DNA from 3 places in the Pseudomonas sp. MONT-RG-20F-20-E-7-02 genome. Region 2 is predicted to be linked to each of the others. Evidence: predicted binding sites of a transcription regulator. Region 2 holds the regulator's gene; each other region holds the start of a gene.

Region 1 (7,808 bases), on a different contig from region 2:
GTTCTTTTTAACAGGTCGTCCTGAGGCATAGTGATTCGACTGTCATTAGTCTCACACCACAGTGTTCGTTTGATGATTGCATGCACTATCAAATTTGCGCATTCATTCATGTCGTACTGGAGCCTCAATCGGAGCCGGGTTAGTCATTCTGATACTAAATTAACGCCCCATCAGAAGCACTATAAAGAGATACACGAACGACCGCTTTTGGCCGATTCTGTTGAAAAAGTAGGTCTCCTGTCGATCTATAGCGCGCGACCAGCTAAAGCAGGTTGGCTAGAAAGCGCCCCCTTGAGAGCCTAAGAAACCAGTATCATCCGATAGGTGATATCGAGAGCAGAACTATGACAGAGAAAGAGGCATGTGCGATTTTGCAAGCACAAGGTTGGGCCTGTGGAAAGGATGAGGTAAGTGACCGCTTTTGCATCAAGTGTTTGGGCGAGATCCAAGTCCAGATCATTCCGACTATAGGGAAGCGCTCGGATCATTTTAGAGTTTCGTTCATGCCCTCCATCTCCTCGACAGCGTTTTCGGATGCTGTCGCGTTCATCTTTGGGGAGGGAAAATATTTTTCACCTGTCATCGTAAGCAACGAAACGCCCCAGAAGCTAGAGACCATTGGCGCTGACGATGTAGTCGAGCTATCTGACAGGGCGTTATCTTGGGCTCAGAATCAAGATATAGATGCCGGCTTGGCGCTCTACAGGTCTTTACCTACAGACGCCAAAGGAGCAATGCCACTCAGGCATCTAGCTGCGCTAGCAATTGCGCAAGCTGTCGATCAGTTAGAGGATTACGAAAAAAGCTTTAAAAAGGGCGAAAGGCTGGGGTTCGTCCCATACATCACCGTTGAAATGATTGAGCGCTCGCTGCTGATTGCTCGGGGAAACGCTCCCAAGGTTAACTGATTCCCTGAGTAGCTCCATCGACTGATCTGCGGCAAAATCACTCCATCGGCCAGCGGGAGAGTACGCAGCATGATGGGACAGTTATCGAGTGGGCAGGAGCGGCTGTTTTACTCGTTCAACCTTGAAGACCACATCCCAAAAAATCATCTTCTGCGCAGCATTGATCGGTGTCTCGATCTGAGCGACCTGCGCCACTACCTCGCCGATTTCTATAGCCCAATTGGGCGTCCTTCGATTGATCCTGAGCTGATGATCCGCATGCTAGTCGTGGGCTATTGCTATGGCATCCGCTCCGAACGGCGGTTGTGCGAAGAGGCCCATTTGAACCTGGCATATCGCTGGTTCTGCCGGTTGAGCCTTGAAGATGAAGTCCCCAACCACTCAACCTTTTCGAAAAATCGACACGGCCGTTTTCGAGAGAGTGATCTGTTTCGCTGGTTGTTCAATGAAGTGCTGCGTCGCTGCATGGACGCCGGCCTGGTCAAGGGCGAAGGCTTTGCCGTGGACGCCAGCATCATCAAAGCGGATGCGAGTCGGCAGCGCGGCGTACCGGGTGATGAACCGGTCAACTGGAGCGATCCGGCCCTGAGCACCCGCGCCGTGCGTGAGTACCTTGAAGGCCTCGATGAAGAGGCTTTGGCCGAAACGCTACCGAAGCGCCTGTCGCTGACGGATCCTCAAGCCCGCTGGACCGCTGCGCCAGGCGGCCCAGCTTTCTACGCTTACTCCACGAATTATCTGATCGATACCGAGCACGGCGTGATCATGGATGTGGAACCCACACCCGCTCATCGAACCGCAGAAGTCGAGAGCACCAAGACGATGATCGAACGGGTCGAAGCGCAATTCGACATCAAGCCGGAGCGTCTCATTGGCGACACCGCTTACGGTACCGCGCCGATGCTGGCCTGGATGGTGGAGGAAAAAGACATCGAACCGCATGTGCCGGTGTGGGACAAAACCGAGCGCAAGAACGACAGTTTTTCGAGCAACGATTTCCACTGGAATGAAGAGGCTGAGGAATACCGCTGCCCGGCCGGAAACCCATTGCGCAGCGAATGGCGAGCCTTCAAGAATGAGCGTTCACATGTCACCAAAGCCAACACCATCATCTTCCGATCCCGGCAGACCGACTGCGCTACGTGTCCGATGAAAGCCAAGTGCTGCCCAAACACAGCGTTCCGCAAGATCGCTCGCAGCGTCCATGAAGCCGCTCGCGATGTGGCTCGGCGCATTGCAGCAACGCCGGCATATCAGCGGTCTCGCCACGAACGTAAAAAGGTCGAAATGTTGTTTGCCCACCTCAAGCGCATCCTGAAATTGGATCGGCTGCGGCTACGTGGCATGAGTGGCGCGACGGATGAACTCACGCTGGCCGCTGCGGTGCAGAACCTGCGACGGCTTGCCAAATTTTCATCTCAAGGGCCACCAGTCACGGGATAGGTGCGCCTGCACCAAGCAAAAAACCTCAAATTAACCCAATAACAGAGCGGCAAAGGTCATCGAAGGACCGAAAAACCACTCAATGTGGTGAGTAGGTTCTCCCGTGGTGGTCGTGCCTGAGTTCAGGCCGTTTGAAAATCCGACTTTTTCAACAGAATCGGCCGATTGCTGCCTGCCACCCCATCCAAAAATCTCCCATCAATCCCGACACGGATCCTTTCGCGCATTACCCACCAACCGCTATCAACTTACGCGTCTAATCCATGCACACCTGCATATACCCACGCCACAAAAGCGTCGTAAACACCTTCAGCGTAATGGCCGACACGGCGTTTTTTGCATAAAAAGTATAGGTCCATCGAACACGGGGTTCGCCAGCACGAGGCTCGTCAAACCACGATTGTCCGGTAGCATGGGTGGCCAAATACCTGACGGTGAAAGTGAACTCGCTGACCCGATAGGCAAAATAATTTGCTCGATCAAACTCGGTCACTTGCTCGCGAGCCGTTGGTGCCGGTGGCGCAGAGCCGTACAACTGCGCTAAAAGAAGGGCTAGCCGTTTAAATTATTCATAAGGCATCTGGCCAAGGAGAGAATGTTTGGCAACTACCCCGATTGCTCACACCCTGCGCGCACCGTCTGAACTGGATTACTACGACTGCCGCTCAACCCTGCTGCCGTCCGAAGTCACCGCGCTTGAAGCCTGGAATATCATGACTGCCGAACCGGGGCCGTTGTTGCAGCTGGCGTTCCGCATTCGGGACGCGATTTCCGCTGTGTTTGGCGTAAAGCGCATTGGCGGGTTTTCCGGCACCCGCCGAGACAGCGTGCAAGTGGGCGAATACCTGGACTTCTTTCTGGTAGAACACAGCGCCCCCGACATGCTGGTGCTGACCGAGCGCGACCGGCACCTGGATGTGATGATTTGCCTGTCGATCAGCGAGCGCGTTTTCACCATCACTTCATCAGTGGTCACCCATAACGCGTTTGGCCGCGCCTACATGGTGCCGGTCGGCCAGGTGCACAAGTTGATCGTCAACAGTGATTTGAAGCGGCTGAAACGCACACTTGAAAGGCAACAAAAAGCCTACTGATGAAACCGCCTCCCCAACGCGTCCAACCGCACCGCAATGGGCGGTAGCCGCTCACTGCTGCGCGCCAGTGTCTCCACATCATCGGCAGTGCTTTGCGCAATGCTCTGCACCGACTGCAACCGTCCGACGATTTCCAGGTTCGCCGTGGATTGCTCACGGGTGGTCGTCACGATCCGCCCGTTCAGTTCGTCGATGTGCGCAATGTCGGCGCCCACCGCTTGCAGCATTTCCACTGCCACTTGGCTGTCTTGCACGCAACGCTCCACGCCTTGCTGGCTGTCGTGCATGGCCTCGACGGCTTGACGGCTGCCGTGTTGCAAGCCTTCGATGATCTGTTTGATTTCCTGGGTGGACACGGCGGTGCGCTGCGCCAGGCTGCGCACTTCGTCGGCGACCACGGCAAAGCCTCGGCCTTGTTCGCCGGCGCGGGCGGCTTCGATGGCGGCGTTGAGGGCGAGCAGGTTGGTCTGGTTGGCGATGCTGCTGATCACTTCGAGTACCGAGCCGATCTGTTCTGCCTGCACCGCCAGGCCTTGCACGGTCTCGTTGGTGCCGTTGATGCGTGAGGCCAATTGGCTGATTTCGTGCTGGGCGCGGCCGACGCTTTCCTGGCCGCGCACGATTTGTTTGCTGGCCTGGCCTGCGTGTTCGACGGCCTGTTCAACGTGCACGGTGATGTGGCCCATGGCGTCTTCCATGCGCTGCATGGAGCCGGTCATTTGGGTGATTTCGGCCAACTGATGGCGGGCGCCTTTTTCCAGGGTGCCGCTGGCGCTGGCCAGTTCCTGGCCGAGTTGGCCGAGGCCGTGGGAGTCGCGGGCGACGCCGTCGATAAGATGGGTAATTTGCTGCAGGAAGTGGTCGAAACGCTTGGCCAGCGACACATGCACCTTGCCTTCACCCTGGGCGGTTTCGACGGTGAGTTGGGTGGTCACGGCGAGCATTTTTTCGAGCATTTCCTGGCTTTCGACCGCTTCGCGCTGGCTGTGAATGGCGAGGTAGAGCAGGGCAACGGTCTCCATGACCACGTAGAAAGCATGGACGAACACCATGCTCCAGCCGCCATGGTGTTCCATCACGAACACGGGGAAGCCTTGATGCTGCAACGCATGGAAGACCACGTGGTGCACGGCGATCGTTGCCGCCGCTACCAGGATCGGCAGCCAGTCGCGGTAGAAGGTCAGCACGGCCAGCAGCGCGAAAATGCCGAAGTGCGATTCGATCACACCTTGCGCCTGGTTGATGTGCAGGGCGGCCATCACCATCAAGCCGGCGCCCAATAGGCAGCGCATCAGGCGGGTGCCGCCGATGGCGCGATAGACTGCTGTCAGCACCACGCTGGTGCCGCCGCCGACGATCACGGCCTGCAGCAGTGTGTCGTGCCAGAACGCCAGGCCTACGGAAAACAGGAACATCAGCCACACCAGCGCCAGCATGATGCGGTCGGCCTTGCGGTAGTGCTCGAAAAAACGCGTGCGGGTTGGCATTCACTCTTACTCCATGTGGTCGAGCCGGAAACAGCTAAGCATGCGGCGTGCCACGTGGGCCGCCGGTGGAGTGAAGCAGGTGTTCGGTTGCTTTCAGATCCAGGGATGCCATGGTGTTATCGGCATCCCTGAGCGGGACTTTAAGAGCGGCTATCCAAATGGATAGCCGCAGGGGCAGGGCAGGTCAGAAGCTGTACTTGGCGGTGAGCATCATGTTGCGTGGGTTGCCGTAGGCATCACCGCCGTAGCTCACGTCGTTGGCGATGGTTGAGTAGTAGCGGCGGTCGAAGATGTTGTTGGCGTTGAGCTGCAGGTCCAGGTGCTGGCTGACCTCGTAGCCGGCCATCAGGTCGGTAACCGCGTAGCTGCCCTGTTGCAGGCGGTAGGTGCTGCCGTCAGCCACTTTGAGGTCGTTGTACAGGCGGCTCTGCCAGGAGACGTTGCCACCAACGCGCAGTTTTTCCAGCGGGCCCTGGAAGTTGTAGCGGGTGGTGAGCTTGAACAGATGCTCGGGCGTGTCGGTATCGAACTGCTTGTTGACCAACTGCGGGTTGGCGTCATCCTTGATGGTGTGGGTGCGCGCGTAAGTGTAACCACCGCCGACCTGCCAGTTCGGGGTCAGCGCGCCTTGCAGTTCGAGGTCGATGCCCTGGCTGCGGATCTCGCCGGAGGCTTCACTGCACGCGGCCTGCGGGCAGTTCGGCACCACCACTGGCACGGCGCGGTTTTCCTGGTTGACGCGGAACAGCGCCACACTCGCGTTCAGCGCGCCGCCGAGGTATTCGCCCTTGATGCCCACCTCGTAGTTTTTGCCGACAATCGGCTTGAGCGGGTTGCCGGACGTGTCCTTGTCCCTTTGCGGCGTAAAAATATCGCTGTAGCTGAGGTATACCGAGTGATGCTCGTCCAGCTCGTAGATCAAGCCGGCGTAGCGGGTGAGGTTACGGGTGACATGAAAGTCGCCGTCGCCATCGCGGTTGTCGTAGTCGTACCAGTCCAGGCGCCCGCCGAGGATCAGCTTCAACGGGTCGGCCAGGCTCAGGCGCGTGGTCACGTAAACGCCTTCCTGGGTGGTGACTTCACGCTGGTTGTTGGTGTGGACGAAATCCGGTTTGCCCGCCGTCAGCGGCCAGTTCATGTCGTACGGGCTGTAGTTGTGGGTGGTCATGTCGTAGATGCGCTTGCTGGCGCCCACCACCAGTTCATGGGTACGCCCGAACGCCTGGAACGGGCCGCTGGCGAACGCGTCGATGCCGGCCTGATTTTCATCGTAGGCGGCCTGGTAAACGGTGCGCGCCGGTGTGTTGTTGACCCAGCGCGACTGGTAGGAACCGGAGAACAGCGCGTCCTGTGCGGCGTAGTTGGCGTTGACCTGCAGGCTCCAGTCGTTGGCCAGGCGCTGGCGCAGTTCGGCGAATACGGTGTTGATCTCCTGGTCCTTGTTCTCCCAACGTGTGCCGGGGTTGTAGGAACGCGGCAGGTCAAGGTGATGGCCATCCTGGCCGACCATCGAAGAGCCCCAGAAGTAATTGGTCTTGTCCTTCTGGTTGGAAAAGCCGAGGGTCAGGGTGGTGTCTTCGCTCAGGTCGGCTTCGGTGACGGCGTAGAACAGGCCGTGGTCTTCCTCGACCTTGTCGATAAAGCTGTTGGCGTCACGGTAAGAGGTGACGACGCGGCCGCGCCACGTGCCACTGTCGTTGAGTGGGCTGGAGGCGTCCAGCTCGCCACGGTAGTCGTCCCAACTGCCGGCGGCGCCGGTGAGGGTGACTTTCTGCTCGTCCAGTGGCCGCTTGCGGATCAGGTTGATGGCGGCCGACGGGTTGCCTGCGCCGGTGACCAGGCCGGTGGCGCCGCGCACGATCTCGACGCGGTCGAACATTGCCAGGTTTGGCTGGGCGCCTACGTCAACGCCGTTGTAGCCGGTCGGGATGCCGTCATACATCAGGTTGTCGATGTCGAAACCGCGCGCCTTGTAGGACTGCCGCCCAGGGCCGTTGGAGTAGTTGAGGAACAATCCGGGCGTGGCCCTGACCACGTCGTTGATGCTGGTCATCGCCTGGTCGTCCATGCGCTGGCGCGTGATGACCGTGACGGCCTGCGGGGTTTCACGCAAGGTCAGCGGCAGCTTGGTGGCGGTGGCCATTGAGCCGGTGGTGTAGGACTGGCTGCCTTCGGTGGTGGCGCCGAGTTGTTGCTCGGTGTTGATTTGCGTCGCGCCCAGTTCCACCACGGCTGACGGTTGTTGCGCATCGGCGGCGAAGGCCGCTTGTGAGCTGGCGATACAAACCGCCATCGCGATCAAATTAGGTGTAAAACGCTTGCCGATTGGTTGTTGCACAGACATGGAACAGACTCTCCCCGAAGCGCCGTCCCTGGCGAATAATAATGATGTTAAGAATTATTCGCATCAGTTTGTCAGATTGAGGCTGTCGGAAAAAGCCTTGGGGGAGAATTAGTTAACGAATTTTTCACATTTCGGCGGGGGCGTTTTACCGCTTCACAGCCGGGAGCGGGCGTGAACACCCCGTGTTACGCCCACTCCAAAGAATGCCTGGGATCAGCCGTAAAGCCCGGCCCACGTCCAGGTCCAGTCGAAGCTCGACCCGACCACTTCCGCCAGCATGTGCAGCAAGATAGGCACGAGCAAGCCGCCGCTGGCAATCCTCGCCCAGGCAAACAGGCAACCCACCACGAAGATCATCACCAACGTGTTCCAGCTGCCGTATTGGGTATGCACGCTGGCGAACAGCGCGGACGTGACAATCACCGCCGTCCACTTCCAGGCCACACTACGTTCGTAGGGAAACAGGCGCAGCAGGTAGTGCCGCATCATCAGTTCTTCGGCGATCGGTGGCAGGATAATCAGCGACGCCAAT
Region 2 (7,808 bases):
CATCCAATGCTTCGAGAATTACGTCCATCAGTTCCGAGTCGACGTGTCGCTCACCCTTGCGCAGGATGTCGAACACGTTCTCGGCGATGTGACAGCACTCCACCAGCTCATGGAGCTGGAGGAAGCCGGCGCCCCCTTTTACAGTGTGAAAACCGCGAAAAATTGCATTGAGCAGGTTCGCATCATCCGGGCGGCTTTCCAGCTCGACCAGTTGTTCGGACAGTTGCTCTAAAATTTCGCCGGCCTCTACAAGGAAATCCTGAAGGATTTCTTCATCGGCGCCGAAGCTCATGTGGGTGCTCCTTAGAAGCCTAAACTGGATAACAGGTCATCTACGTCATCCTGACCTGACATAACGTCTTCACGTTTATCGGCATGAATCTGCGGACCTTCACCCTTGGCGAGATGTTTTTGTGGATCTTTTTCCGAGAGGATCGCTTCGCGGTCATGTTCGATGCCGGCAAAACGATCAACCTGGCCGGCCATGAGCACCAATTTGAGCAGGTTGCTTTCCACTTCGGTGACCAATTGGGTCACGCGCTTGATCACTTGACCGGTGAGGTCCTGGTAATCCTGGGCGAGCAGAATGTCATTGAGGTTGCTGGCAACCGTGCGGTTTTCCTGCTCGCTGCGCGACAAAAAGCCGTCGACCCGACGCGCCAATTCACGAAACTCTTCCGCACCCACTTCCCGACGCATGAAGCGGCCCCAGTCAACGCTGAGGGCCTGCGCTTCGGTGGCCATGCCGTTGACCAGGGGCGTGGCGTTTTCCACCAGGTCCATGGTGCGGTTGGCCGCTGCCTCAGTCAGCCTGACCACGTAGGACAGGCGTTCGGTAGCATCGGTGATTTGCGAAATCTCTTCGGCCTGGGGCATATGCGGGTCAATCTGGAAATTGACGATCGCACTGTGCAGCTCGCGTGTGAGCTTGCCCACTTCCTGGTACAGGCCGCGGTCACGGGTCTGGTTGAGCTCATGGATTAACTGCACCGCGTCGCCGAACTGGCCTCTTTCAAGGCTGTCGACCAACTGGTGAGCATGCTTTTTCAGGGTCGACTCAAAATCGCCCTGTGACGTTTCTTTATGCTCCATAGCTCCCCCGTGGCAGCATCAATGACCGATGCGTTCGAAGATTTTTTCGATCTTCTCTTTCAAGGCCAGCGCAGTGAATGGTTTGACCACGTAACCGTTAACCCCGGCTTGGGCGGCTTCGATGATCTGTTCACGCTTGGCTTCGGCGGTCACCATCAACACAGGCAAGCTGCGCAGTTTTTCATCGGCGCGCACGTGACGCAGCAAGTCGATGCCGGTCATGCCCGGCATGTTCCAGTCGGTTACCAGAAAGTCGATGCTCCCGCTGTTGAGGATCGGAATCGCCGTAATGCCGTCATCCGCCTCGACCGTGTTGGTGAACCCAAGGTCACGCAACAGGTTTTTTATGATCCGCCGCATCGTTGAGAAGTCATCAACGATGAGGATTTTCATGTTCTTGTCCAATTCGACCTCCAAGCAGTCTTAAACGCGCCCAGCACCTGGACGCGCCATTTCAATCAACAGGCGTTACACAAAAAGGACTGCCCAGGGCACCACGGAACGAACCCGCGAAGGCTTGAAGCCTTCGCGGTAGCGTCTGCAGTGTCCCCACACTGCCTGTCAGCGCGCGCGCCACTCTCCCAATCGCCCCCGCAAGCGGGCTGCGCACTGGCTGTGCAACTGGCTGACACGCGATTCGCTGACCCCCAGGACCTCACCGATTTCCTTGAGGTTCAGCTCTTCGTCGTAGTACAGCGCCAACACCAGTCGCTCACGCTCCGGCAAATTGGCAATCGCATCCGCCAATGCGCCCTGGAAACGTTCGTCTTCCAGGTCGCGCGACGGTTCGAGATGAGCACTCGCGCCGTCCTCGTGCAGCCCTTCGTGTTCGCCGTCCTGCAACAGGTCGTCGAAACTGAACAGGCGGCTGCCCAAGGTATCGTTCAAAATCCCGTAGTAATCGTCGAGACTCAATTGGAGTTCGGCCGCAACTTCATGATCTTTAGCGTCACGACCGGTTTTTGCTTCAATTGCGCGAATTGCGTCACTGACCATTCGCGTGTTGCGGTGTACCGAGCGCGGCGCCCAATCCCCTTTACGCACCTCATCGAGCATCGCGCCACGGATACGGATGCCCGCATACGTCTCGAAACTCGCCCCTTTGCTCGCGTCGTATTTGGTCGACACTTCGAGCAAACCGATCATGCCGGCCTGGATCAGGTCTTCGACCTGCACGCTGGCGGGCAGGCGTGCCAGCAGGTGGTAGGCAATGCGCTTGACCAGGGGCGCATAGCGCTCGATCAGTTCGCCCTGGCTGTCACGTGCCGACTTTTTGTAAAGGTTGTAGCCGCTGGATGTCATAGCACAGGTCCCGCGCTCGTCTGATGCACCAATCGCTCGACGAAAAACTCCAGATGCCCCCGAGGGTTGGCGGGCAACGGCCAAGTATCGACCTTCTGGGCAATAGCCTTGAACGCCAGTGCGCACTTCGAACGAGGGAACGCTTCGTAGACTGCACGCTGCTTTTGCACAGCCTTGCGCACACACTCGTCATAAGGAACTGCGCCAACGTATTGTAAGGCGACATCGAGGAAGCGATCCGTGACCTTGGTCAACTTGGCGAACAGGTTTCGCCCTTCCTGCGGGCTTTGGGCCATGTTGGCCAGCACGCGGAAGCGGTTCATGCCGTAGTCACGGTTGAGCAGTTTGATCAGGGCATAGGCGTCGGTGATCGAGGTGGGTTCGTCGCAGACCACCAGCAGCACCTCTTGCGCGGCGCGCACGAAGCTGACCACGGACTCGCCGATGCCGGCGGCGGTGTCGATCACCAGCACGTCGAGGTTGTCGCCGATGTCGCTGAACGCCTGGATCAGGCCGGCATGCTGCGCCGGGCTCAGGTGCACCATGCTCTGGGTGCCCGAAGCGGCCGGCACGATGCGAATGCCACCGGGGCCTTGCAGCAGCACATCGCGCAGCTCGCAGCGGCCTTCAATCACATCGGCAAGGGTGTGTTTGGGTGTCAGCCCCAGCAACACGTCGACGTTCGCCAGGCCCAGGTCAGCATCCAGCAGCATGACGCGACGGCCAAGCTCTGCCAGGGCCAGGGACAAATTCACTGACACGTTAGTTTTCCCGACGCCACCTTTGCCGCCGGTCACCGCGATCACCTGTACGGGATGCATGCTGCCCATTTTATTTCTTTACCTTGTCTTGCTTAGACGCAGGCTACATGGCTTGGCCGCGTGAATCGCTTGCAGACCATCGATGTAGATACATTTCACGGTGTTCATCCTGACCCTCAACCCACCCGCTTGGCGGGGTTGTGGTAAAGGTCGGCGAACATATCGGCCATCGCTTCCTCGCTAGGCTCTTCTTGCATTTGCACACTGACAGCACGGCTGACCAACTGATGACGGCGCGGCAGATGAAGATCATCCGGGATCCGCGGCCCGTCGGTCAGGTAGGCGACCGGTAATTCATGACTGATAGCCAGGCTCAGCACTTCGCCCAGGCTCGCGGTTTCGTCGAGCTTGGTGAGGATGCAACCGGCCAGGCCGCAGCGTTTGTAGCTGTGGTAGGCAGCGGTAAGAACCTGTTTCTGGCTGGTGGTTGCAAGCACCAGGTAATTTTTCGACTTGATGCCACGCCCGGCCAGGCTTTCCAGCTGCATGCGCAGCGCCGGGTCACTGGCTTGCAGGCCGGCGGTGTCGATCAGCACTACGCGTTTGCGCAGCAGCGGGTCGAGGGCGTTGGCCAGGGACTGGCCCGGGTCAACGTGGGTCACCGACACATTGAGAATGCGGCCCAACGTCTTGAGCTGTTCCTGAGCGCCGATGCGGTAGCTGTCCATGCTCACCAGCGCGATATTCTGCGCGCCGTACTTGAGCACATAACGCGCAGCCAGCTTGGCCAGGGTGGTGGTCTTGCCCATGCCGGCAGGGCCGACCATGGCAATCACACCGCCCTCTTCCAGCGGTTCGATTTCCGGGGTGACGATCATGCGCGCCAGGTGCGCCAGCAACATGCGCCAGGCTTGGCGTGGTTCTTCAACTTCGGCGGTCAGCGCCAGCAGGTCGCGGGACAACGGGCCGGACAGGCCGATGCGTTGCAGGCGGCGCCACAGGTTGGCCTGTTGCGGCTTGCTGCCTTGCAACTGGTTCCAGGCAAGCGACCCGAGCTGCACTTCGAGCAGTTCACGCAGGCCATTGAGTTCAAAGCGCATCGAATCGAACACGCGCTGGTCGACTGCGGCGGCCGGGGCTGGCGCTGCAGGACGTGGCGGTTCTTTGAAAGTCGGTTCAACCAGCGGCTCGGCGGCGGTCAGCGGCAGGCCGGCGAACAACTGGCGATTGGTGGTGGTATCGCTGTCGCCACGCATGCTCAGCTCAGCCTGGGCCGAGACAATGCGCGAAGCGGTCTTGCGCAGCTCGTCTTCGAGCTCCATGTTCGGCACGCGCGGCGCCAAGGCCTGCGGCGTGTAATCCAGCGCAGCCGTCAGCTCGACACCGCCGGCAATGCGACGGTTGCCGATAATCGCGGCATCGGCGCCCAGCTCATCACGTACCAGTTTCATGGCCTGACGCATATCGGCGGCGAAAAAACGCTTAACTTGCATAACCCACTACCTCAGCCGTTGGGCCCTACTGTCGCGACGATAGTCACTTGCTTGTTGTCAGGAATTTCCTGATAAGCCAAAACGTGCAAATTCGGTACTGCCAGGCGTCCAAACCGCGACAACATCGCGCGGACCGGGCCTGCCACCAGCAGAATCACCGGGTGACCCGCCATTTCCTGGCGCTGCGCGGCTTCGATCAACGAGCGCTGCAGTTTTTCCGCCATGCTTGGCTCCAGCAGAACGCCCTCTTCCTGGCCTTGTCCTGCCTTCTGAATACTATTGAGCAATATTTGTTCCAACCTTGGCTCCAAGGTAATAACAGGCAGCTCAGACTCAATGCCTACAATGCTTTGCACGATTGCACGGGACAATCCGACGCGCACCGCCGCCACCAGAGCGGCAGTATCTTGACTCTTGGCGGCATTGTTGGCGATGGCCTCGGCGATGCTGCGAATGTCGCGTACCGGCACCTGTTCGGCAAGCAAGGCTTGCAGCACTTTGAGCAACTGCGACAGCGACAGCACGCCCGGCACCAGCTCTTCGGCCAATTTTGGCGAGGCTTTGGCCAGCAAACCCATCAATTGCTGGACTTCCTCGTGGCCGATCAGCTCGTGGGAGTGTTTGTACAGGATCTGGTTGAGGTGCGTGGCGACTACGGTGCTGGCGTCCACCACGGTGTAACCGAGGGATTGCGCCTGGCTGCGCTGGCTGACTTCGATCCACACCGCTTCCAGGCCAAAAGCCGGATCTTTGGCGGTGATGCCGTTAAGCGTACCGAACACCTGGCCGGGGTTGATCGCCAGTTCGCGGTCGGGGTAAATCTCGGCTTCGGCGAGGATCACGCCCATCAGGGTCAACCGGTAGGCGCTGGGCGCCAGGTCGAGGTTGTCGCGGATATGCACGGTGGGCATCAGGAAGCCCAGGTCCTGGGACAGCTTCTTGCGCACGCCCTTGATCCGCGCCAGCAATTGGCCGCCCTGGTTGCGGTCCACCAACGGAATCAGGCGGTAGCCGACTTCCAGGCCGATCATGTCGATCGGCGTCACGTCATCCCAGCCAAGCTCCTTGGTTTCCTGGGCGCGGGCCGGAGACGGCAACAGGTCTTGTTGGCGGGCGATCTCCTGCTGAGCCAGGACCTTGACCTGGTTTTGCTTGCGCCAGAACAGGTAAGCACCACCGGCCGCCATGGCTGCCATGCTCAGGAACGAGACATGCGGCATGCCCGGCACGATGCCCATGATCGCCATGATGCCCGCCGCCACGGCCAGCGCTTTGGGCGAGGCGAACATCTGCCGGCTGATCTGCTTGCCCATGTCTTCGGAGCCCGAAGCACGAGTCACCATGATCGCCGCCGCTGTGGATAACAACAGTGATGGCAATTGCGCCACTAAACCGTCACCGATGGTCAGCAAGGCGTACACCTTGCCCGCATCGCCGAAGGTCATGCCGTGCTGGAAGATACCGACCGCCATGCCGCCGATCAGGTTGATGAACAGAATCAACAGGCCGGCGATGGCGTCACCGCGTACGAATTTGCTCGCGCCGTCCATGGAACCGTAGAACTCGGCTTCCTGTGCCACTTCCAGACGGCGGGACTTGGCCTGGTTCTGGTCGATCAGGCCGGCGTTGAGGTCGGCGTCGATGGCCATTTGTTTGCCGGGCATGGCGTCGAGGGTAAACCGCGCGCTCACCTCGGAAATCCGCCCGGCGCCCTTTGTCACCACCACGAAGTTGATGATCATCAGGATCGCGAACACCACGATACCGACCACGTAGTTACCGCCGATCACCACCTCACCGAAGGCCTGGATCACCTTACCGGCGGCGGCGTGGCCGTCCTGGCCGTGGAGCATCACCACCCGCGTGGACGCCACGTTGAGCGCCAGGCGCAGCAGCGTTGCAATCAGCAGGATGGTGGGGAAGACGGCGAAATCCAGTGGGCGCAGGGCGTACACGCAGACCAGCAGCACCACCACCGACAGGGCGATGTTGAAGGTGAAGAACACATCGAGCAGGAACGGCGGCATCGGCAACATCATCATTGCCAGCATCACCAGCAACAACAACGGCACACCCAGGTTGCCCCGCGACAAGTCAGTCAGGGTGCCACGGGCCGTGTTGAGCATTTGAGAGCGATCTACCACCGGTATTCCTCGTGTTCCTTGAAGCAAAGTTTTGACGCTGAGAGGCGTCCTGGAGGCGGTATTGCAAGAAGCCTTCCAACTTTTGCTCTGAGACTCAGATGACCGCACAAGCGACCGCGCCTACCGGGTGTAAATCCATTCAAATGTGGGAGGGGGCTTGCTCGCGAAGGCGGTGGTTCAGTTAGAACTGTTTTGAATGATCGTTCCCACGCTCTGCGTGGGAATGCAGCCAGGGACGCTCCGCGTCCCAACTTGAGCCCTGCGCAACGGTGACGCAGAGCGTCACGGGAGGCATTCCCACGCGGGAGCGTGGGAACGATCTTCACAGTTGGAACTGTGTACATCTGCTGCCATTGAGGAAATTTCCGACACGGTTTTCGGGTTGCCCCTAGGAACCGGGCTCCCTAGTCTCCGCACACCGCTGCAAATGCAGTGGTCGGGCGTCGCGGCCCGGTTTACTACGGAACAGAAGCACCATATCCCTTTCAGTGAGCGGTTTTTTATCGTCTACTGTGCGGCGCTATGGCGGCTGTGCGCGGGATACCTTCGGGTATGCCGGGTTGTTGTTCCTAGACCGGTCCGCGAACCTGCGTACAGCTGCCACCCCCCATCGCGTCGCGGCGATCAGTGGCGGCTCCACCTTTTAGGAACCTCACAATGATCAAACCCACCCCAAATCCCCCGCCCACCGTGCTCTTCACCCTCATCGACGGCATCAGCACCGAAGACCTGCTGGTCAACCTCACCGAAACCCTGGCTTCCACCCACGCACTGACCTGCGATTTCGCCTTTGATCTAAAAGGTTCACAGCGAGAAGGCGCGCTGGGCATAGCGCAGTTGATTGAGGTAGCGAAGTTACTGGCTGATCGACTGCTGGATGAGCGAGAACCGTCATGCGCAGCAACGCAGGGCAACCCCTAGACCCAAAAGCCAACACCGATCGTTCCCACGCTCTGCGTGGGAATGCCGCCTAGGACGCTCCGCGTCCCGATTTGAGCCCTGCGCAACGGTGACGC
Region 3 (7,808 bases), 380 kb from region 2:
TGTGTGCGTTGATCCTGGTGTGGCGTATCCGGCCGAAGGCGGTGACCAACTTGCATCAAGTGGACGACGCACCGCTGCACCACGTGGCGATGCCCGACAGCATGTCCAGCTCGCCGCTGGTGGCGTGCCTCGACCCGCGCGTGGATGAGGCGGTGGTACAGGAGCAGATGCAGACCGTTGTTCCGGACCCGGAGCCTGAAACTGATCCGCAGCAACCAACGGATGAGCCGGCTTTTGAAGGGCCGCCCGAGCCTCTGGGCCCGGACGAACACCCGCATGACCTGAGCAGGGCGCGCCCCTGAAAGCAAAAACGGGCAGCTCCCATCAGGAGCTGCCCGTTTTTTTGTCGCGGCCTTTAACCCTTAAAAATCGTCATCCTTGTCAAAGCGCCGCGCTTCACGTTGCAGTTGGTACACAAAGCGTTCCACCTGGCGCTGCACCAAGCCGCTCATATTGTGGAAACGCACGCCGGCGAAGGTGGTGTTGATCTTGTCTTCGAAATGCAGGTAACGCAGTTCGACAGAAGTGGTCATGCTGCCGAAGGGCAGGGCGGCAATAAAGCGATCGTAAACCTGGCCCAGTTGCAGGCGCTCGGAAATATCGCCTTCAAAGCGCAATTTGCAGCCAGTGGCGGAGATATCCAGCAGCTTGCCGCTGATCGGTGCCTTGAGCTTCTCGCCGCCCAGTTCGATGCTGACCAATTGCGCCAGCTTCAGCGCCGCGCGGAATGCATTGCGACGCTGATGGTAGACCACCTCGTCGGGCATGCTGCCGGTGTAAATGCGGTGGCCGCCTTTTTCGCTGATGGTCAGCGTGCCGTTGCTTTCCCAGGCCACTCGCACGCCATCATGAAAGCCTTCGATGCGAAAGGGCTCGCCATTCTCGAGATAGCGTTCACCGTCACGCGGGATCATTTCGTCCAGGGCCAGCGTCTTGCTGTCCCGGTCAACGTCCACCAGGTAGCTTTGGAAGCGTTGGCTGCGTTCATGGAAAGTGATGATCAACGGATCATGGCTTTCTTGCAGCATCCGTAACGTGCCGGCGATTTCCAGAGGCGTGGTGAGCACCTTGGGTGGCTGCGGGGCATCTTCCGCATTAAGGGCGTTGAACACGTTTCTTCCATCTCCAGACAAAATACGACTACACGCAAGAACCGGCATTTTGCCAGTATGTAGCGCGCCTTGGATAGGGCGCGCGGTAAACCGGCGTCAGGCTTGGCTGCGGGTGCTTGGCTTGACCAGGCGTGAGGTGGAGCCTTGGGCGTTGTACAGGGCCGGAGGCTCACCGCCGTGAAGTATGCGCAACTGGTTGGCGGTCGTCGCTTGCTGCAGCTGGATCGACTGACCGTTGAGCAGGTTGGCTTCCTGGCACTGGGCGAGCAATTGATTGAGTGCGGTGCTCTGCGCCAGCAACTGATCGCCAACCGAGGAGTGGCTGGCCAGTTGTGCGAGGCCGTCGTGATCAGCCGGGAGGCCCAGGCTGATGAGAATTTCGCTGCGCTTCTTGCCATGCTGCTCCAGCAGCACGATCAGCGACTGCTTGCGCGCCAGGATTTCTTCCAGCAAACGCATGTCCCGGCCGTACAGGGCCAGGGACTCTTCTTTGAGCAGCTCGAGCAAATGTTGCGTCGGCGCCAGATCATCAATGATCAGTTGTAGCAAATGTTCGTCGTGGTGCATGGCTGGCCTTGGGTTTTAAGCGTCCAAAAGCCCTGCGCAGGCCTTTGCCTAGCGCTCGGCTTCGAAGTTAAGCAGCTTGCTGGCTACACGGTTGCTGTCGACTTTATAGCTGCCATCGGCGATAGCCTGTTTCAACTCGGCCACGCGGGCTTTATTGACAACCGGTTGGTCGCGCAGCGAGTCAGTGACCTTCTGCAACTGTTGAGCCTCATTGCTCAGGTGTACGGATTCCCCGCTTTGGCTGGCGCCGGCCTGTTCTGCTTTGGCGGCAGGGGCTGGTTGGGCCTTGGCTTCTACGCTGTCCTTGGCACCGCTGGTACGCGTGTTGCCGGGCAACGCCGGGGTGTTATTTAAACGACTGAAATCAATGACCATGTTAAAAAAACCTCTGGGTATTTGGACGCTTGCCATGTTTTCGGCCATACCCGGACAAACTTTAGGCTCGATTGACAAAAACCTGCACGTGCACACATCGTGCGCACAGTGTAGGAAAAGCAGGCGTCCTATGCCAGTGAACTATAAAGCAACCTCAACTTGCCCGGGTGCCGTCACTTGCGCCTTGATCACACGGTTGGAGTTGAGGTTTTTGACCCTGATCTGTTCGCTCATGCCGCCGTTGGACAGCGCTTCACCCGGCATCTTTACCGTCAGCCCGCCACTGCTGGCGGAAATGACCACCTGATCGCCTTTGCGAATCACCTCGGCCTGCTCAAGATGGACCAGCGTGATGACTTGGTCAGTGACCATTGGTCGGGTAAGTTTTTGCCCAACTGCCTGGTCGAGCGAGGTGAGGTAGCCCTGATTGATCAGGCTGATATCCCGTTCACGCATGGCCACGTCGTCGAACCCGATAATGCCAGTGCGTTTCAGTGGCCGCGTCACCACCACCACATCGCGGAACAGCTTGACCTGCGCCGGTACGAACACAGTCCAGGGCGAAGCGCCTTCGCAGCGCACTTTAACCGTCACACGGCCGATGGGCTGGGCCGGGCTTTCCAGGGTGGCTGTCAATTCCTTGTCGCACATTGGCATGCGCAGGCGTGGGTCCAGCTGGCTGACCTGTATTTCATAACGCCCAGGTGTCTGCGTGGTTGCCAGATAATCTTCTACAGTGAACTCAAGAAAGCCTTGAGTGACGCCGATAAGGAGATCAGGCAAGGTGGCATTCTCTGCACGGGCCGTGGTGCCTGAGCCCACGGCAAACAAAGCCAGCGTGACGCAGAGCAATCTGCAGTACCGTTGGAGGTTGGGGCGTCGGGAAACTGTCGTTTTGATATCCATAAACTAATAAATAGCAAAGCTCGTGCCGTTTAGTGTTGGGTGCGCGTCGCACTCCCAAAGGTTTTAGCGTAGGAGTCAGGGCATGGCAGGAGTAATGGATTCAGTAAACCAGCGTACACAGCTGGTGGGGCAGAATCGCCTGGAGCTGTTGCTTTTTCGCCTGGATGGCAAACAGCTATACGGCATCAATGTGTTTAAGGTGCGGGAAGTGTTGCAGTGTCCCAAGCTGACCATAATGCCCAAATCCAGCCCCGTGGTCTGTGGCGTGGCCAATATCCGTGGCGCGACCATCCCGATTCTTGACCTGGCCATGGCCACCGGTTCCGCCGGTTTGCAGGACCGCCAGAGCCCGTTCGTGATCATCACCGAGTACAACACCAAGACCCAGGGTTTCCTGGTGCGCTCGGTGGAGCGCATCGTCAACATGAACTGGGAAGAGATCCATCCGCCGCCCAAGGGCACCGGGCGCGATCATTACCTCACGGCGGTGACGCGGGTCGATAACCAATTGGTGGAAATCATCGACGTGGAGAAAATCCTCGCCGAAGTGGCGCCTACCTCCGAATCGATCTCGGTGGGTGTGGTGGACGCCGAGACGGCGCACAAGGCGATTTCTCTGCGCGTGCTGACTGTGGACGATTCCTCGGTGGCACGTAAGCAGGTGAGCCGCTGCCTGCAAACCGTCGGAGTGGAAGTGGTAGCCCTCAACGACGGGCGTCAGGCCCTGGATTACTTGCGCAAACTGGTCGATGAAGGCAAGAAGCCTGAAGAAGAATTCTTGATGATGATCTCCGACATTGAAATGCCGGAAATGGACGGTTACACCCTCACGGCCGAGATACGCAACGATCCACGCATGCAAAAATTGCATATCATCCTGCATACTTCGTTGTCGGGTGTATTCAATCAGGCGATGGTCAAGAAGGTCGGTGCCGATGACTTTTTGGCCAAGTTCCGCCCTGATGACCTGGCATCCCGGGTAGTCGACCGGATCAAGGCAGCAGATCACGGCTAAGGGGAGTTCCCCTGGCGGTCACACGATTTAAGAGGCGGTATCATTGTCTACGGGTAATTTGGATTTCGAACAGTTCCGGGTCTTCCTGGAAAAAGCCTGTGGCATATTGCTCGGTGAAAACAAGCAGTACCTGGTATCCAGCCGTCTCAACAAACTGATGGAGCAGCAGGGCATCAAGTCCCTGGGTGAGTTGGTACAGCGCATCCAGGGCCAGCCGCGCAGCGGGCTCAAGGAAATGGTGGTGGACGCCATGACCACCAACGAAACCTTGTGGTTTCGCGATACCTACCCCTTTGAGGTGCTCAAGAGCAAAGTGCTGCCGGAGGCCATCAAGGCCAGCCCGGGCCAGCGCCTGCGTATCTGGTCGGCGGCGTGCTCGTCGGGGCAGGAACCGTACTCGATCTCGATGTCCATCGACGAGTTCGAGCGCACGAACATGGGCCAGTTGAAGGCGGGTGCGCAAATTGTTGCCACTGACTTGTCCGGCACCATGCTCACCAACTGCAAGACCGGCGAGTACGACAGCCTGGCCCTGGGCCGTGGTTTGTCCCAGGAGCGCCTGCAACGCTACTTCGACCCGAAAGGGGCTGGGCGCTGGGCGGTCAAGGCGCCGATCAAGAGTCGGGTGGAGTTCCGCTCGTTCAACCTGCTCGACAGCTACGCCAGCCTGGGCAAGTTCGACATGGTGTTCTGCCGCAACGTGCTGATCTACTTCTCGGCTGAAGTGAAGAAGGACATTCTGTTGCGTATCCACGGTACGCTCAAGCGCGGAGGTTACTTGTTCCTCGGCGCGTCCGAGGCGCTGAACGGCTTGCCGGATCATTACCAGATGGTGCAGTGCAGTCCCGGTATCATTTACCAGGCCAAGTGAGCGGTTTTTGCGTATAAAAAAACGGGAGCCCCGGCAAGGGTCTCCCGTTTTTTTATGCGCGCAAGCTTTTGGCTGTGCCGTCTCGGCCGACGTCAGGGGCGGGGTGTCATTCGGATATTGCTCAGGGATAGGCCATGAAGCCCGTTGGGCACTGCATCGTTAAAGATACCTAGCCGCACATCGCCTGTGGTGGTGGCAGTGAAGGTCCCGGTCCCGGTTTGCGGCTGGCCTAGCGTAAGGTTTTGTACATTTGCACCAATGCGGCTGCCGTTCATCGTCATGTACAGGATTGAACCATCGCTGGTGGCCGCGCTGCCAATGGCGACAAAGCTGCAATCGTATGTGCGCCCTGCAACCACCGGCACGGGTCGGGTGATGATGTGGGCGCGGGTCGCCGTGAAGAGGGTCGGGTCAAGGCGCACGGCTGAATTGGTCACGTGCAGCAGACTGCCCGTATATGGCCCCTGGGCTACCCAGCCTTGGAAACCGTTGCTGAAGTCCCAAACGGTGCCCGGCGTTGGCACGATGATGATGGGGAGCTTGTTGATGAGTACTCTCGCTGTCGGTGCGGGGGTTCTTGGCTCTCCAGTGCGCTGGATGCTCAGCAGCAAATGCACGACGTTGCCTGCGCTCATTTCTACTATGGATTTAGGTATCAGAAGCTCGATTTTTGGGGCGTTCTGGGCAATTTGAAAGCTCTGGTTGTGCTCGCCGCCAAAGATGGAGCTGCTCAGGGTCAAATAGACCCTGTCTCCGTTTTCGACAGGGAAGTTGAGCGTCAATCTGGCAACATCGCCGACAATAAGTGTGGTGTTCAGATTCGCGATTGGGGTCGCTGAATCTTGCTCGTTGAATCGTGGAGACGGGATGATCAACATTTTTAACCTCTGCATGACGCATCGTGGGATGTCCCCCAATAAGGCCTCCGAGCCGATACGCATAACAACTGTCAGAAATGACAGTGCAGACAAACGGTCAGCGATTTTCGGCCACCTCGGTTTGTCTCTTCCCACCCTTGCCGCCCCTGTAAAAGCGGCAACCGCCCTTGCCGCTTTACTGGCGCCACGCGGAAGGTGATTGCCGCTTTTCTGGCATTGCCGGCGGCAACCATCCCGAAAACCCTTTAAATACGGGGGCTGAGCGAATTGGCATGCGCCTTGCTATAACCCAGATACGAAAAGCAGGTCAGCCTAAAGGTTTCCGCCATGAGCATCAGCTTCGATAAAGCGCTCGGTATCCACGAACAAGCCCTGGGCTTCCGCGCCCAGCGTGCCGAAGTCCTGGCCAACAACATTGCCAACGCCGACACCCCGAACTACAAGGCTCGGGATCTGGACTTCTCCGCCGTGCTCGCCGCACAGCAGGACAAGACCAAGAACGGCACCTTCGCCTTGAACATGACAAACAGCCGTCATATTGAAGCGCAAGGCCTGGGCAATGGGGACGAGTCGCTGCTGTATCGCACGCCGATGCAGCCATCGATCGACCAGAACACCGTCGACGCCCAGCTCGAGCAATCGGCCTACGCCGAGAACTCGGTGAATTTCCAGGCCAGCTTTACCCTGCTCAACAGCAAATTCAAAGGGCTGATGTCAGCCCTGCGTGGAGAGTAAGCCATGTCCTTAGCCAGTGTTTTCAATATTGCCGGCAGTGGCATGAGCGCGCAGACCACGCGCCTGAACACCGTCGCCAGTAACATCGCCAACGCCGAGACCGTGTCTTCGAGCATTGACCAGACTTACCGCGCCCGTCACCCGGTGTTCGCCACCATGTTCCAGGGCGGCCAGGCTGGCCAGAGCGGTAGCGGCGACTCGCTGTTCCAGAACCAGGATGCTGCCGGTCAAGGCGTGCAGGTGCTCGGCGTAGTCGAAGACCAGAGCAACCTGGAAGCGCGTTATGAGCCTAACCACCCGGCCGCGAACGAAAAGGGTTACGTCTACTACCCCAACGTCAACGTGGTCGAGGAGATGGCCGACATGATCTCCGCCAGCCGCTCGTTCCAGACCAACGCGGAAATGATGAACACCGCCAAAACCATGATGCAGAAGGTCCTGACCCTGGGTCAGTGATAAGGGGCGCCAAATAATGGCCATCGTTGATACCACTAACAACACGGCAGTCCAGGACCTTTTTAACGCCAAGGTCAAGACGTCTACCGACAACAGCAGCCTAGGCAGCGCTGCCAGCGCGGCGACGGGTAACCAGTCGCTGGGTAAGGACGCCTTCCTGCAATTGCTGGTCACCCAGCTGAAAAACCAGAACCCGCTGTCGCCTCAGGACAACGGCGCGTTCGTGGCGCAACTGGCGCAGTTCAGCAGCCTGGAAGGCATCAACACCCTGAACGACTCGGTGAATGCGATCTCCAGCAACTTCAGCTCCTCGCAAGCACTGCAAGCGTCGTCGCTGGTGGGGCGCTCGATCATCACCCAGACCGACAAGGCCATGGTTGATACCAGCAAGAGCATGACCGGTTCGGTGGCGGTGACGGCGGCGACCGGTAACGTCTCGGTGAAGATCACCGACAAAGACGGCAACGTGGTGCGCACTATCGACATGGGCGCCCAAAGCGCCGGCGATGCCAGCTTTATCTGGGACGGCAAGAACGACAACGGCGAGGTCGCGCCTGCCGGGACTTACACCTTTGCGGCCACCACCAAGAATGACAAAGGCGACTCGGTTGCCCTGGCAACGTCGTTGCCGGCAACCGTCACCAGCGTGACGTTGAGCAAGACCGGCGGCGAAATGCTGCTGAACCTCGCAGGCGGCATGGGCAGCGTCAAGCTGTCGCAAATTCAGACTATCGGTACATAGAGCCGGCTAAATACGGCAGAAGGAGAGAAACATGTCTTTTAACATCGGCCTTAGCGGCCTCTATGCGGCCAACAAACAACTGGACGTGACCGGCAACAACATCGCCAACGTTGCGACCACGGGCTTCAAATCGTCCCGTGCCGAATTCTCG

The links. The regulator FliA, encoded in region 2, starts transcription of late flagellar genes. The targets are predictions, from matches to a motif close to CTAAAGTTTNNNNNNNNNNNGCCGNTAA.
Region 1: the regulator FliA is predicted to act here: its motif matches at 5,049-5,076, upstream of L8I05_RS07805 (methyl-accepting chemotaxis protein).
Region 3: the regulator FliA is predicted to act here: its motif matches at 2,092-2,119, upstream of flgM (flagellar biosynthesis anti-sigma factor FlgM).

Annotation. Positions count from the first base shown of each region.
Region 1 covers NZ_JAKNQN010000002.1:564,830-572,637, reverse strand. The annotation lists gene L8I05_RS07825 (hypothetical protein) at 1-29, opposite strand, end outside; gene L8I05_RS07820 (hypothetical protein) at 345-908, shown strand; gene L8I05_RS07815 (IS1182 family transposase) at 978-2,351, shown strand; gene L8I05_RS07810 (DUF2867 domain-containing protein) at 2,951-3,445, shown strand; gene L8I05_RS07805 (methyl-accepting chemotaxis protein) at 3,439-4,932, opposite strand; gene L8I05_RS07800 (TonB-dependent siderophore receptor) at 5,117-7,276, opposite strand; gene L8I05_RS07795 (CPBP family intramembrane glutamic endopeptidase) at 7,490-7,808, opposite strand, start outside.
Region 2 covers NZ_JAKNQN010000001.1:417,388-425,195, reverse strand. The annotation lists gene L8I05_RS01950 (chemotaxis protein CheA) at 1-292, opposite strand, end outside; gene L8I05_RS01945 (protein phosphatase CheZ) at 304-1,092, opposite strand; gene L8I05_RS01940 (chemotaxis response regulator CheY) at 1,111-1,485, opposite strand; gene fliA (RNA polymerase sigma factor FliA) at 1,654-2,394, opposite strand; gene fleN (flagellar synthesis regulator FleN) at 2,391-3,224, opposite strand; gene flhF (flagellar biosynthesis protein FlhF) at 3,332-4,648, opposite strand; gene flhA (flagellar biosynthesis protein FlhA) at 4,660-6,774, opposite strand; gene L8I05_RS01915 (DUF6124 family protein) at 7,450-7,713, shown strand.
Region 3 covers NZ_JAKNQN010000001.1:35,137-42,944, forward strand. The annotation lists gene L8I05_RS00155 (MFS transporter) at 1-302, shown strand, start outside; gene L8I05_RS00160 (flagellar brake protein) at 363-1,112, opposite strand; gene L8I05_RS00165 (flagellar protein FlgN) at 1,209-1,679, opposite strand; gene flgM (flagellar biosynthesis anti-sigma factor FlgM) at 1,728-2,054, opposite strand; gene flgA (flagellar basal body P-ring formation chaperone FlgA) at 2,196-2,960, opposite strand; gene L8I05_RS00180 (chemotaxis protein CheV) at 3,043-3,975, shown strand; gene cheR (protein-glutamate O-methyltransferase CheR) at 4,019-4,846, shown strand; gene L8I05_RS00190 (hypothetical protein) at 4,939-5,724, opposite strand; gene flgB (flagellar basal body rod protein FlgB) at 6,052-6,459, shown strand; gene flgC (flagellar basal body rod protein FlgC) at 6,463-6,915, shown strand; gene flgD (flagellar hook assembly protein FlgD) at 6,932-7,657, shown strand; gene flgE (flagellar hook protein FlgE) at 7,689-7,808, shown strand, end outside.